DNA from 2 places in the Nonomuraea sp. B5E05 genome. Region 1 is predicted to be linked to the other one. Evidence: riboswitches for the same ligand, from Rfam matches in the RefSeq annotation. Region 1 holds a riboswitch; the other holds the start of a gene.
The links. Region 1 has a riboswitch for cyclic di-AMP ahead of ABGB01_RS41230 (hypothetical protein). Riboswitches for the same ligand answer to the same signal wherever they lie in the genome.

Region 2: linked by a shared signal. The riboswitch ahead of ABGB01_RS24235 (hypothetical protein) and the one ahead of ABGB01_RS41230 (hypothetical protein) in region 1 are both predicted to bind cyclic di-AMP.

Annotation. Positions count from the first base shown of each region.
Region 1 is NZ_JBDPMJ010000038.1:40,427-47,590, forward strand. It holds gene ABGB01_RS41220 (sensor histidine kinase) at 1-448, shown strand, start outside; gene ABGB01_RS41225 (response regulator transcription factor) at 445-1,143, shown strand; gene ABGB01_RS41230 (hypothetical protein) at 1,159-2,121, opposite strand; cyclic di-AMP (ydaO/yuaA leader) riboswitch at 2,127-2,269, opposite strand; gene galT (galactose-1-phosphate uridylyltransferase) at 2,336-3,418, opposite strand; gene ABGB01_RS41240 (DeoR/GlpR family DNA-binding transcription regulator) at 3,415-4,194, opposite strand; gene ABGB01_RS41245 (uridine kinase) at 4,498-5,121, opposite strand; gene ABGB01_RS41250 (class I SAM-dependent methyltransferase) at 5,206-5,850, shown strand; tRNA gene ABGB01_RS41255 (tRNA-Gly) at 5,908-5,978, opposite strand; tRNA gene ABGB01_RS41260 (tRNA-Pro) at 6,068-6,144, shown strand; gene ABGB01_RS41265 (DoxX family protein) at 6,308-6,724, shown strand; gene ABGB01_RS41270 (hypothetical protein) at 6,763-7,164, shown strand, end outside.
Region 2 is NZ_JBDPMJ010000013.1:63,635-70,798, forward strand. It holds gene ABGB01_RS24210 (TetR family transcriptional regulator C-terminal domain-containing protein) at 1-444, shown strand, start outside; gene ABGB01_RS24215 (class II aldolase/adducin family protein) at 482-1,117, shown strand; gene ABGB01_RS24220 (DUF885 domain-containing protein) at 1,158-2,726, opposite strand; gene ABGB01_RS24225 (DUF4032 domain-containing protein) at 2,749-3,984, shown strand; gene ABGB01_RS24230 (alpha/beta hydrolase) at 4,143-4,988, opposite strand; gene ABGB01_RS24235 (hypothetical protein) at 5,027-5,554, opposite strand; cyclic di-AMP (ydaO/yuaA leader) riboswitch at 5,732-5,866, opposite strand; gene ABGB01_RS24240 (DUF5302 domain-containing protein) at 6,029-6,229, opposite strand; gene ABGB01_RS24245 (class I SAM-dependent methyltransferase) at 6,305-6,874, opposite strand; gene ABGB01_RS24250 (rod shape-determining protein) at 6,998-7,164, shown strand, end outside.

The sequences.
Region 1 (7,164 bases):
CGACCTCCTGCGCTCCGACGGCGATCCCCAGCAGGCCCATCTGCTTGTCCCCGCCATGGCCGGCCTGCCCGAGCTGGCCGCACACGCCCGCTCCGCCGGGGTCGAGGTCGATATGACCGTCCGCGAAGAGGCCGCGCTCCCTCCCGCGGTCGCGGTGTCGGTCTACCGGATCGTGCAACAGGCCCTCACCAACGTCGTCACCCACGCGGGGCCGACGCGCTGCTCGGTCACCGTGGACATCGACGGGCGCGCAGCCGTGATCGAGGTCGTGGACGACGGCCCCCGCCACGGCCGGCCGACGCGGCCGGGCCACGGCGGACACGGCCTCATCGGCATGCGGGAACGCACGAAGGCCTACGGAGGCACGTTCGGCGCGGAGGCGCGCCCTGAAGGAGGCTTCCGCGTGACGGCTCGGCTGCCCTACGACCTGAACGGCGACCCGGCATGAGCATCGACGCCGCCCCGCACAGTGTGTCCCCGCCCATCAGGGTGCTGCTCGCCGAGGACCAGGTCCTCGTACGCGACAGTTTCAAGCTCCTTATCGACACCACGCCGGGGCTGGTCACGGTGGGGGAGGCGGGCACCGGCGCCGAAGCCGTGCTCCTGGCCCGCCGGCATCGTCCTGACGTCGTCCTCATGGATGTGCGCATGCCAGACATGGACGGCATCGAGGCGACCAGGAGGATCTGCGCCGACCCGGCCGGCTCCGGCACGCGCGTGCTGATGCTCACCACGTTCGATCAGGACGACTACGTCTACGCCTCGCTCCGGGCCGGCGCGAGCGGTTTCCTCCTCAAGCACGCCACGGCGACCGAATTGCTGGCCGCGATCCGGGTCGTCGCCGCCGGCGAAGCGCTGCTGGCGCCCACCGTGACCCGCCGGCTCATCGCCGACGTCCTGCGACGCTCCCATCCCGCCCCGGCCACACGCGACCTCGGCCACATCACCCAGCGCGAGCGCGAGGTGCTCACCCTCGTCGGCACGGGCATGTCCAACTCCGAGATCGCCGAGCACCTGCACCTCACCGTCGGCACGGTCAAGACCCACATCGGCCGGCTCCTGGCGAAACTGCACGCCCGCGACCGGGCCCAGCTCGTCATCGCCGCCTACGACGGCGGGCTGGTCAACCCGTCGCCGCGGTGATCGCCGGACATGCCCTCAGTTCATCGAGATGTGCACGTGGTCGTAGTGGTTCTCGGTGATGCTGCCCCGGTTGGACATCGCGCTCCAGCCCGAGCCGTGGTTGATGCGCTGCTTCCAGATGACGTACTTGACGCCCAGCTTGCTCTTGTTCTTGATGGCCCACTCCGCGATGCGGTCGCCCAGGGCGGCGTTGGCGGCGGAGGGCATCGAGCCGCCCGTGCTCATCATGAAGTCACAGGCCCGGCCCAGGGGATGCTCGCCGCTGGATCCGGAGCGGAAGCAGCCGACGGTGAAGGGCAGCGCGAAGTTCTTGCCGATCTGCTCCTTCATCAGCCGCGTGCGCGGGGTGATGTTGTCGGAGCCGGACGGCAGTTCGGGCGCCCAGCCGCCGTCGGACCTGCGGTTGGTGCCGAACGGCACCAGGTCCTGAAGCTTCTTCTCGATGTCGTCGATGACGTCCTCGGCCTCGTCGCGCTGGCCGGCCACCTCGGCCGCGTCTTTGCGGATCTTGTCGGCGAGCTCGACGGCCTCCACGGAGGCCTTCTTCTTCTCGTCGCGCGCCTTGACCACGCCCTGCACGAACGCCTGCTGCTCGGCGGTGACCTGATTGAGCACCGCCGCGCCGCCGCTGTTCTCCGGCAGCATGAACGCGGGCACCCCGGGGTTGCCGTTCTGGTAGCGCAGGCGGGCTATCTCGGCGACGCGTTTCTCGGCCGTCGTCAGCGCCTCTTCGGCGGTGGCCAGCCGGGCCTTGGCCGCCTTGGCCGACTTCTGCGCCTTGGCCAGCTCGACGCGCTTGAGGTTGTAGGCCTCGATCAGCTTGTCGACCTTCTTGTTGAGCTGCTTGAGCTGCGCGCGCAGCTCGGACTCCTTGGGTTTGGGGGCCGCGGACGCCGCGGACGCCGGGGCCGCCGAAACGATGACGGCGGCGGCGGTGATGAGACCGATGGCAAGACTCGCGGGGGACGAAGCCGCCACGTAGGTGTTCCTCTCCCTCTGCCGGCCGGGTTAGCTGACGGGTTCGGGTATGGGAGCTGCGTATCCCTACCACTGATGTGGATTCACCCCAGGTGCGATGGGTCCCCGGCTCCTGGGCAACTCGCCCAGGATTAGGCGGTGCAACGGCTGTTACGGCCGATGCATAAGGGGATATTAGTGGTAGATCACGAGACATGCGACCTTAAGTAGAAATCTATTCTTGATCTACTTGTGATCGGAGCATGCGCGCGGCCTCCTCCGGCAGCACGTCGTTGACGAACGCGCCCATCGCGGACTCCGAGCCCGCCAGATACTTGAGCTTGTTGGGCGCCCGCCGGATGCTGAAGAGCTCCAGATGCAGGTACGCGAGCTCGCGATCGCGCCGCACGGGAGCCTGGTGCCAGGCCGAGATGTACGGCATCACGACCCCGAACAGCCCGTCGAAGGCCCGCAGCACCGAGGTGTAGAGCGGGGCGAAGGCCGCACGCTCCTCCTCCGTGAGCGCCGCCAGGTCCGGCACCTGCCGGTGCGGATACACGTGCACCTCGTACGGCCAGCGCGCGGCCGCGGGCACGAACGCCGTCCACAGCTCGTTGCCGGCCACCACCCGTGTTCCGGCGGCACGTTCGGCGGCCAGCACGTCGGCGAACAGGTTGCCCGCGCCCTGGTAGCGGGCCGCGGCGCCGAGCTGGAGTTTCGTCCTGGGTGTGACGTACGGGTAGGCGTAGATCTGGCCATGCGGATGCGCCAGCGTGATGCCGATCTCCTCGCCCCGGTTCTCGAAGCAGAACACCTGCTCCACGCCCTCGATCCCGGACAACTCGGCCGTACGGTCGGCCCACGCCTCCATGACCAGCCGCACCTGGGCGTCGGAGAGCTTGGAGAAGGAGGACGAGTGGTCCGAAGTGAAGCACACCACCTCGCACCGCCCAACTCCCGGACGAATCTCACTCAGCCCGCCCACATCGTGATAAGTCCCAAAATTTGTGGAGAAGGAGGGAAAGCGGTTCTCGAACACCGCCACGTCGTAGTCGTACGCCGGAATCTCCGTCGCCCGCGTGTCCGACGACGGGCACAACGGGCACTCGGCGGACGTGCCCGTCGGCAGGAACGTCCGCGTCTGCCGGTGCCCGGCCATCGCGATCCACTCCTCGGTCAGCGGATCGTAGCGCAGCTCGGACGCCACCGGCCGGGGCTCGAGCGGACGCCGGTCGAGCGCGCTCCGGTCGGCGTCGTCGCGCCGGTCGAAGTAGATCAGCTCTCGGCCGTCGGCCAGATGGGTGACGGTGCGCTTCAATGCGTGTCCTCCGCGATTATCAGTTCTCCGGCCCGCTCGGCCAGTTCGGTGCGTGCGTCCTCGGGCAGCCCCGCGTCGCTGATGACCACGTCGGCCTCGCTCAGCTCGGCGATGGTGCTGATGCCCACGGTGTTCCACTTCGTGTGGTCGGCGGGCACGACCAGCCGGTGCGCGGCCGTCACAAGCTCCCTGTCGGTCTCCGACTCCAGCAGGTTGGGCGTGGTGAACCCGGCCCGCACGCTCATCCCGTGCACGCCGAGGAAGAGCGTGTCCACGTGCAGGCGGCGGATCGCGGCCACGGCCACCGGGCCGACCAGCGCGTCGGACGGCGTGCGCACGCCGCCGGTCAGCACGACGGTGCGGTCGGCGCGCGGGTTGCGATGGAAGACCTCGGCGACGGGGATCGAATTGGTGATCACCGTCAGCTCGGGGACGCCGATGAGGTGGTGGGCCAGCGCCCACGTGGTCGTGCCAGCCGACAGCGCCACGGCGGTGCCGGGGCGTACCAGCCTGGCCGCGTGCCGCGCGATGGCCTCCTTCTCCTGCTGCTGGCGAGCGGACTTCGCGGTGAAGCCCGGCTCCTCGGTCGATCCGGGGCCGAGCGCGGTCGCGCCACCGTGCACCTTCTCCAGCAGACCGCGTTCGGCCAGCACCTCGAGGTCGCGGCGGATGGTCATGTCGGAGACGCCGAGCTCGCGTACGAGGTCGGCGACCCGGACGCCGCCGTTGCTGCGCACACGTTCGAGGATCGTCTGCTGACGCTGCTGTGCGAGCACGCCCACTCCTTCCAACAGATTCCACCAAATTATGACACGACGCTGTTGGGGAATGTTAGTTCGGTGCGGATCACTTGCGCTGGTCAGCACGGGCGAGAGACGTTGGAAGGACACCGACTCCGGAGGCGAGCTTATGGCCAGGCGAGCACGCAAGGGCAAGGCACGCAAGAAGAAGAAGGCGAATCACGGCAAGCGCCCGACAGCACGCTGACTGGTGGCCGCCCGCCGGCGGCCATCACCGTCCCGCAGCCCGGCACGCGAGTGAGCAGCCTGTCTCCTGCGGTGCGCTCCTCCTGCACCAGGTCACAGGAGGAGCGCGGGCCGGTCGGGATGATCGGCCCTGAGCACGACGTCGGCCGCCTTCTGGGGCCGCACCTCGCGCTCGTACCGCTCATAGGCGGGCAGCCGCCACCGCTCCTCCTCGGGCGTGCGGCGCCCCAGCGCCGCCGCGGACAACCACACATGCACGCTCAGCTCGAACGCCAGCCCTCGCCCCAGCAGCAGCGTCCCGTCCACGATCACCACCCCGCCCGGCGGCAGCTCCTCATAGGGCAGCCGGTACGCCCGGTCGATCCGGCTGTCCCACAGAGCCGGCAGCACCCGTGCAGAGCCGTCCTCGTCCAGGGGATCCAGCACCTCCCTGCGCAGCGCTTCGACGTCGAGCCAGTCCTCGTAGAAGGCGTCAGGATCGGCCCTGCCGTGCTCCAGCCGCAGCGACGAGGGTCGCAGGAAGTCACCCGCAGAAACCCGCAGCACAGGCCGGCCGCGCAGCCGGAGCGGCGCGACGAGGTCGTCGGCCAGCGCCTCCGGCCGTCCGGCGGGCGCCCCGTCGACGGCCACCCGCACCCGACGCTCGCGTGGCCACCGGGAGACCCGCTCGGCCAGCTCGTCGACGAGAACGTCACGGGAGATCGGTCGCGCACGCATCGGAACCAGCTTACGAGCGCCCTCCGCCCGGCGTACCCGCCGCACGCGCGGTCGCGGAACGGCATTCGATCATAAAATCCGCCCATGGACTGGCAGACGTGGCACGACGAGTACGACGACCCCGGTTCGCGCCTGGCGCAACGACTACGGGTCGTGCAGCAGCGGATCCGGCTGGCGCTCGACGCCTGCCCGCCAGGTCGGCTGAGGCTCGTGAGCCTCTGCGCCGGCCAGGGCCGTGACCTGCTGGAGGTGCTCGACGGCCATCCCCGCCGCGACGACGTGCTGGCCCGTCTCGTGGAGCTCGACCCGGGCAACACCGCGAAGGCCGAGGAGACGGCCGGTGCGGCAGGGCTGGGACAGGTCGAGGTGATCACCGCCGACGCCGCGCTCACCGATCACTACCAGGGCAGGGTGCCCGCCGGCATCGTGCTCGTCTGCGGCGTTTTCGGCAACATCACGGACGAGGACGTCGAGCGTACGGTCGACACATGCGCCCAGTTGTGCCGGGCGGGCGGCACGGTCATCTGGACGCGCCACCGCAGGCCCCCCGACCTGGTGCCGCAGATCTGCCGGTGGTTCGAGGAGCGCGGCTTCCACCTCGAATGGCTGTCGGAACCGGACGCCGGCTACGGCGTCGGCGCACACCGCTTCACCGGCACCCCGCAGCCCCTGACCACGGGAAAACGCATGTTCACGTTCGTCGGCCACGACCTGCTCGGCAACGCTTGACCGCGGCACGACGAAGGCCAGGCCCCGAGGCGGGTGACCTGGCCTTCTCCTCACCAGAGCGGACGACGGGAATCGAACCCGCGTAGCTAGTTTGGAAGACTAGGGCTCTACCATTGAGCTACGTCCGCGCGAACCGGTCGAAGTCTGGTCTAGACTTCATCCGGTCGTCAGGGCGTAAGCGTACCGGAGTCGCGGACCGCATGCGCACTCGGCGAGACGGGGCGTGGCGCAGCTTGGCAGCGCGCTTGCTTTGGGAGCAAGAAGTCGCAGGTTCAAATCCTGTCGCCCCGACCATGTCGCGAAGGCCGCTCACCGAATCGGTGAGCGGCCTTCGTACGTGCCGGCTCCCGGCAGGGGTGCATCTATGTGCACCCCTGCCGGGTAGCCAGGCCGATTCTCCCTGGCCGTGTCCGGCCCTAGCGTCGAGGCAAGCAGCCGATCGACAGGGGAGAACGCCGTGACCACCACAGAGAACAAGGCCGATCGAACGGCGGCCGGCGGGCGCGCCCTTTCCGCCGTCCTCTGGATCCTCCAGGTTGCCGTGGCCGGTGTCTTCCTCATGTCGGCCATGGGCAAGTTCTCGAACGTCGAGCCGGCGAAGTCCACGTTCGAGGCCATCGGGTTCGGCGACTGGTTCCGCATCCTGGTGGGCGTGCTGGAGGTGGCAGGGGCCGTGGCGCTGTTCGTGCCGCGGCTGGCCGGCCTGGCGGGTCTGGCGTTCGTCGGGCTGATGGCGGGAGCGACGCTGACCGAGTTGTTCGTGTCGGGTGGCGGCGTGGTGATGCCGCTGACGACGCTGGTGCTCTGCGCCGTGATCGCCTGGGGGCGCAGGCGGAGTACGGCCCGGTTGTGGGCGGTCCTCACCCGGCGGTAAATAAACTGTGAAGTCCCGCCCCCATCACGGGCAAGGACGTGTTGAAGCTGTTCGACGACGACCCGATCTCCCGCCCCCTCACCTATCCAGGCCGGATCCCGGAGACCTCCGGGGTCCTGGTCGACGACGCGTACGTGCCGCTCAAGCCGGTGGGCAGCAGCCCGGGGGAGTGGCGGGCGGCCGGCGAGCCGCTCAGCGCGCTGCTGGCACACCGGGGCTGCCGGCCGCTGTCGGCTCGCCAGCGCGTCGTCGCCGTCGGATCCAACGCCGCGCCGAGCCAGGTGCGCAGGAAGTTCCTCGACCACGGGGTGTGCGGCGTCGTTCCCATGACGCTCGCCGACGTGCCGGGCGTCGCCCCCGGTGTCTCCGCCCATGTGAGCAGGGCGGGCTACGTGCCCGCCGCGCCGATCGAGACGCCCGGCGAGACGTCCAGGCTGTTC
Region 2 (7,164 bases), on a different contig from region 1:
CGCGAGCTGCTGCTCGACAACCTGCCGCTGGACGACGAGCGCGGCCGGGAGACCCGGCTCGAGGTCAGCTTCTGGAGCCGCAGCCTGACCTCGGAACGCCTGGCCGAGGTCCAGCGGGCGGAGGCGGCCGAGCTGCGCGCCGCCGTACGCCACCTGCTCGGGCAGGCCCGCGCGGCCGGCGAGCTGGCCCGGGACCTGGACGAGGACCTGGACGAGGACCTGGACGAGGACCTGGACGAGGACCTGGACGAGGACCTGGACGAGGACCTGGACGAGGACCTGGACGAGGACCTGGACGAGGACCTGGACGAGGACCTGGACGACCTCACCGAGCACCTGCTCGCCCTGGTGGACGGCCTCAGCCTGCACCTGCTGCTCTACCCCGGCCGGATCACCCGGGAGGGCGCGGAACGCATCATGCTGGGCGCCCTCGACCGCCGCTAATTGCCGCTTTTCGGACGACCCGCTACATTCGACGCACATGAGCCTCCGCGAGCAGCTGTGCGAGTACGGACGGCGGGCCGTCGAGCTCGGCCTGGTCATCGGCACCTCGGGCAACCTGAGCGTGCGCCAGGGCGACCTGGTGGCGGTCACGCCCTCAGGGGTGGCGCTCGACCGGCTGACGCCCGAGTTGTGCCCGATCGTGGACGTCTCGGGCCACCTCGTCGAAGGCGACGCCCAGCCGTCCAGCGAGACCCCCATGCACCTGGCCGTCTACGAGGCCACGGACGCGCTGGCCGTGGTGCACACGCACTCCGTGTTCGGAACGGTCGTGGCCACCACGATGACGGAGCTGCCGCCGGTGCACTACAACGCACTGGCGCTCGGCGGCGTGGTCAAGGTCGCCGAATACGCCACGTACGGCACCCCCGAGCTGGCCGCCAACGTACGGGCGGCGCTGGAGGGCAAGCAGGCGGCCCTGATGGCCAACCACGGCGGGGTGACCATCGGGCCGACGCTGGAGCAGGCGTTCGAGGCGACCCGCCTGCTGGAGTGGTTGTGCGAGGTGTACGTCAGAGGGCTCGGCGTCGGCAAGCCGGCCATCCTCACGGACGAGCAGCTCGCCGCCGTCGTGGACCGCGCCCTCAACCCGCCGGCCTTCCCCCGCCGCCCCTGACCCGCCCGGCCGGGCCACCCGGCCGCACGGCCGGTGGCGGTCAGGCGAGCGCGGCCTGCTCGGCCAGGCCCAGGGGCAGGCCCCCGGACCCGGCGATCCGGTCGTGGAACTCCTTCGGCGTGCCGCGGAACGACTCCCGGATCCGGTCGATCTCGATCGCGCCCGTGAGGTAGGACGGCGCCTGCGTGGGCCAGGCGCAGTAGCGGTTCACCTCGCCCTGGGCGGTCCCCGGCGAAAGCGACGCCTTCGTGGCCATGAACGTCTCGGCCTCCTCGACGGACATGTCCTCGCAGTGCAGCGCGGTGTCCACCACGATCCGGGCGGCGCGGAAGATCCGGCAGTCGAGGTGGGCCAGCTCGGTGGCGGGGGTGTCGAAGTAGCCCTGCTCGTGCAGGACCTTCTCGACGTACAGGGCCCAGCCCTCGGTGAAGTACGGGGTGCGGAAGACCTTCCTGACCGCGCGCGGATTGCCCGCCATGTACGACAGATGCCAGTGGTGCCCCGGGTAGGCCTCGTGGACGGCGATCGACGGCATCTGGGCCCGCGAGTTGGTGCGCAGGCGCTGGCGTACCTGCTCGGGGGTGAAGTCGTCGGGCGTGTAGGGGACGAAGAAGACGCCCGTGCGTGAGGCGCTCAGCGGCGGCGGCGACAGGTAGTGGGCGACGGACAGGACGGGCCGCGTGTACTCGGCCGACGGCAGCACGTGGCACTCCTCGCCGTCGGCGAACGTGACCAGGTCGTGCTCCCTGACGAACGCGCGGGCCCGCCGGGTCTCCGCCTCGTATTCGGCGCGCATGTCGGCCAGCGTCGGCGGGTGGTCGTCCATGAGGGACTCCATGGCCGCCCGCCAGTCCTCGGTGCCGTTGACCCCGAGCGCGACCTGGCGCATCCGCGCGTCCAGCTCCGCCCAGGCGGCCTTGCCCTTCTCGTGCAGCTCGGCGGCGCCGTACGCGAGCATCTCGCGCTCGCGCAGCAGCGTGGAGTAGAGCTTCTCCCCCATCCGCCAGCTGCCGCCGCACTCGAAGCCTTCCAGGAAGGTGACGAGCTCGTCGAACGCCCGTGCGGCGGGCTCGGCGGCCTCGGCCAGCGTCGCGCGCAGGCCCTCGTCCTGGACCATGGACGGGATCGTGCGGGTGAGGAAGTTGCGGCCGGTGCGGGCCTGGCCGAGCCCGCGCTGCACGAGCAGCGGGGCCGCCAGGTCGGGGTCCAGGTTGGCGCGGCAGGCGGCCAGCACGCCGGGCACCTCGGCGAGACGGGAGACGGCGGCCGTCACCAGCTCGGGCTCCGGCTTGAGGCGGTGCTGGAACGGCGCGAACATCGAGGCGAAGATCGCGGACAGGTAGGTGGCGGGGTCGCGCCGCCATGCGGGCCAGGACGCGAGCGCGATCGAGCCTCTCAGCTGCGAGAGGACCAGATCTCTGTCGATCGTGTCGTCGAGCGACGTGGTCTCGAGTGCCGACAGGCGGTCGTGCCAGCGGACCTCCTCCTGCTCGCGGGCGGTCCAGGCGGTGGCGGTGAAATCGCCGAGGGTGTGATCGTAGCCGTCCGCCCCCAATGTGCTGGCGATGACGGGACGGTCGGAAAAGTACCACTTGAGAAACTCGTCCACCGGTGCACCATATCCTGATGAAATGCCCCTGCAGATCACCGGCGCGCTAGGCGACCCTGACCTGATCCGCCTCCCCTGGGAGGTGCCCCTCCAAGACTGGCCGCAGCGTCACCTGGTCGATCTGCCCCGCGGCATCTCGCGCCACGTGGTGCGGTTCGCCAGGCTGTCCGGCAAGGTGTACGCGATCAAGGAGATCAGCGAGCGGTACGCCAAGCGCGAATACCAGCTGTTGTGGGACCTCGCCCGGCTCGACGCCCCCTCCGTGGAGCCCGTCGCGTACGTCACCGGCCGCGAGAACGGGCTCGACGCGGCACTGATCACCAGGCACCTGCAGTACTCGCTCCCCTACCGCGCGGTCATGTCGGGCACCCTGCGCCCCGACACGCTCACCCGCCTGCTGGACGCGCTGGCCGTGCTGCTGGTCAGGCTGCACCTGAACGGCTTCTACTGGGGCGACTGCTCGCTGTCCAACACGTTGTTCCGCAGGGACGCGGGGGCGTTCGCGGCCTACCTCGTGGACGCCGAGACCGGCGAGATGCACCCGATGATCAGCGAGGGGCAGCGGCGCGGCGACATCGACGTGGCGCACACGAACATCTTCGGCGAGATGCTCGACCTGGAGGCCGGCGGCCTGCTGCACCCCTCGATCGACCCCATGGACACCGCCGAGGACATCGTCGCCCGCTACCACCGCCTGTGGGACGAGATCACCCAGAGCGAGATCATCGAGGAGGTCGACTGGCACCGGGTGGAGCAGCGGATCAGACGGCTCAACCTGCTCGGCTTCGACGTGGCCGAGATGATGGTGCGGCGCAAGGTCGGCACCGGACGGCTGATCGTACGCCCCAAGGTCGTGGACGCGGGGCACCACCAGCGGCGGCTGCTCAGGCTGACCGGGCTCGACGTGGAGGAGAACCAGGCGCGGCGACTGCTCAACGACCTCGACGGATTCCGGGTCGCCAGGGGCCTGCGGCACGAGGACGAGGCCATCGTGGCGCACCGGTGGCTGGCGGAGGTGTTCCAGCCCACGGTCGAGGCGATCCCCGCCGGGCTGCGCGGGAAGCTGGAGCCCGCGCAGCTCTTCCACGAGATCCTCGACCATCGCTGGTTCCTGTCGGAGGGCGCGAACGCCGACGTGGGGCTGGCCACGGCCGTGAAGTCGTACGTGGACAACGTGCTCGTGCACAAGCCCGACGAGAAGGCGCTGCTCCCCGACGAGGACGCCCAGACCCCCGGCGAGGACTGGAGTACGGGCTGACCGACCTCGGCCGCTCCCTGCACGACCCGATCGCGGCGGTGGCCACGTGGGCCGAGACCCACGTGGCCGAGATCCTCCGGCACCGGGAGCGGTCCGCGCAACTCGGGAGCGGCCGCGCAGCCCGGGAGCGGCCGCGCAGCCCGGGAGCGGCCGCGTAGTCAGGCGGCGGTCAGCTTGGCGATCTCGCGGGCGATCTCCGGCCAGAGCGGCTCGGGCAGGTCATGGCCCATGCCCGGATAAGTCACCAGCCGGGCGCCGGGAATGGCCGCCGCCGTGGCCCGGCCGCCCTCGACCGGGACGAGCGGGTCGTCCTCCCCGTGCAGCACCAGCGCCGGCATGGTGAGGCTCGCCAGCAGGTCCGTACGGTCGCCCGAAGCCATGATCGCGGCCAGCTGCCGGCCCGTGCCCGCCGGGTCGAAGCAGCGGTCGAACGCGCGCCCGGCTCTCTGGACGACCCGCTCCCGGTCCATCGCGTAGCCGGGTGAGCCGATCACCGCGTACGTCTCCAGCGCCTGCGCCATGACGGCCGCGCGGTCGGCGGCGGGGCGGGCGGTCAGGGCCGCGAACGCGGCCTCCGTCGGCGGAGCGACCGTGGGGCCGGGCGTCGACATGATCGAGGTCAGGGTCAGCACCCGTGCCGGATGCCGGATGGCCAGGGACTGGGCGATCATCCCGCCCATGGAGGCGCCGACCACGTGGGCGGCCGGCCAGCCGATGGCGTCCATGAAGCCCGCGGTGTCGTCGGCCAGGTCGTCCAGCAGGTACGCCGAAGGCGCCCCCGTCGTGGGAGCGCCCAGGTCGTGGAGGTGGGTCGACAGGCCCGCGTCGCGGTTGTCGAACCGGACGACGTGGTGCCCCTGTTCCACCAGGAGCTCGCAGAACCCGTCGTCCCAGTGGGTGAGCTGCGCGCCGAGCCCCATGATGAGGAGCAGGGGCCGCCCGTCGGGGGAGCCGATGCTTTCGTAGGCGATGTCGATGCCGTTCGCGGCTACGCGGAGGGTCACGGTGACCAGAATGACATTCTGGCGCCGCGTTCGTAAAGTCAGCCTCGCCGGGCGTAGGCGCCGGTCGAGAAGGGCACCGGCCGCCCCTTCTTGCCCAGGCCGTCACCCCACTTGGTGATGACGTAGTCGATCTTGATGTGCCCCTTGCCGCCGTTGCCGTTGACCATCAGCGAGCGGGGGTTGAAGGTGCCGCCGGTCAGGTCGGCGAACGTCTTGGCGTCGAGATCCAGCATGATGCCGCGACTGGAGGGCTCCCCCGGCCCTCTGTCCCCGACGAAGAAGGGCATCTTCTTGCCCTTGTAGATCACGTACCCCTCGGTCAGCAGCGGCCAGCTCGGGCTGGCGGCCATGCCCTTCTGCATCGGCTTGCCACTGGCGGGCAGGCCGGTGTCGCCGGCCCTGCCCGAGCCGTCGTCCCAGAAGTACGACGCCGTGGTGGAGCCCTTGTACAGGGCCTTCTTCTCGGACCCTGGATCGGCGTGTGCCGCGGTGCAGGCGACGCTCATCGAGCCGACGGCGGAGGCGGTGAGCAGGGCAAGGGAACGCAGGCCAAAACGGGGAGACATGAAAATGTGAAGTCCTTCGCGAGGGGACGAGGGGGAGGCACGCCGGCAAGAGGGCGCGGCGCTGCGGCACGCTCGAGCGACTACATCGGGCGAGGGAAAGAAAAGGGGGAAGGGGGGCCGCTCAGGCGGCGGCCGGCGCTACGCGATTCGGGGGTACGGCGCGGTAATACATGCGTTATGTCCTCTCCATCACACCTGCCGGGTTAGCTGACGGGTTCGGGCGTGGAGATGCCCTACCGGCACGAGCCGGATTCACCCCAGTGAGGTGGGTCCCCGGTTCCCGATCGAGTCGGGATTCGGCGCCAGCCGGAGGCCCTCTCTTGGGTAAGGGCCAGGTCACCGGCTGGTAATGGCGGCAACTCTAGCAGCGAATCGGACATACGCAAACGATTCGCCATGAACCGGGCAAAGATCTACCTAGCCCGGGAATACGAAAGGGGGTACGGCATGCCGTACCCCCTCAGTCCTTCCGGCTCAGCCGCCGCTCTTGCGCCTGAACGATCTCTTACTCGCAGCCGGGCCGTGCGCCCCGTGAATCTTCGATGGGTCGACGCCCCTGCCACCAGCGCCGGAGCCCGCGTGCTGGTTGCGCTTGCGCTCCAGCGCTTCGCGGAACTTGCGCTTCATCTCGTCCTCGGGAGTTTCGCTGACTTCCGGCTCCGGTGATTCCGCCATGAGGACCTCCACGGTGTTGGGGACAACCACAGCTTCGCACGGCGTCGCTTTCGATGCGAAACCGACCTCGCCCTGTCACCCGTCGCGGGTGAACGCCAGCAGCCGGAACACCGGGTCCGGCCCGTCCCGCCCCTGCCCGTGACCCACGAACGTGGTCTCGCCGGCCTGGCGCAGACCGTGCCGGACCGCCTCCGCCACGACCAGTTCCCGGTCGTCGGCGGGACGGCGCCGGCCTCCGGACCCGTGGGCGGCGCGCTTGTCGACCGTCGTGACGTACACCCCGCCCGGCCGCACCACGCGCGCGGCCTCGGCGATCACCGGACGGGCGTCGCCGAGCAGGTGCAGCAGCCAGATCGTGGTGACCGCGTCGACCGACCCGTCGCGTACGGGTAACGCGCGGCCGTCACCCAGGACCACGTGCACGCGCCCCGCGGCGACCCGCGCCATGCCGGCGGAGGCGTCCACGCCGAGCACCCGCAGGCCACGCCCGGCCAGTTCCCTGCTCACCAGCCCGGTGCCGCACGCGACGTCGAGCAGCGTGCCCCCGGGCAGCAGAGCGCGCACCGCCTCGGCGGCGGCTTCGGCCCGCGGCAGACCGCCACGGGTCTCGTCGTAATGTGCGGCTTCAAGATCGTAGTCGAGCACGACCGAATCGTACGCCGCCGGGTAAAGGGAGACCGTTCGGTTCCTGGTGTTGTGTTGGAGTGCCCCAGGAAATACACCCCGCATGTTGGTCGACGCCCCAGGCGCCATTATGGACGTGCCGTGATGAACGTGTTCGGTCATGACCTGGCGATGGATCTGGGTGCCGCGAGCACCCGGATCTACGTCAAGGGCAAGGGCATCGTGCTCGACGAACCCTCCGCCGTCATGCTGGACAGCCGCACGGGCCGGGTCGTCGGATACGGCGCCGAGGCCGCCCAGGGCGAGCGGGG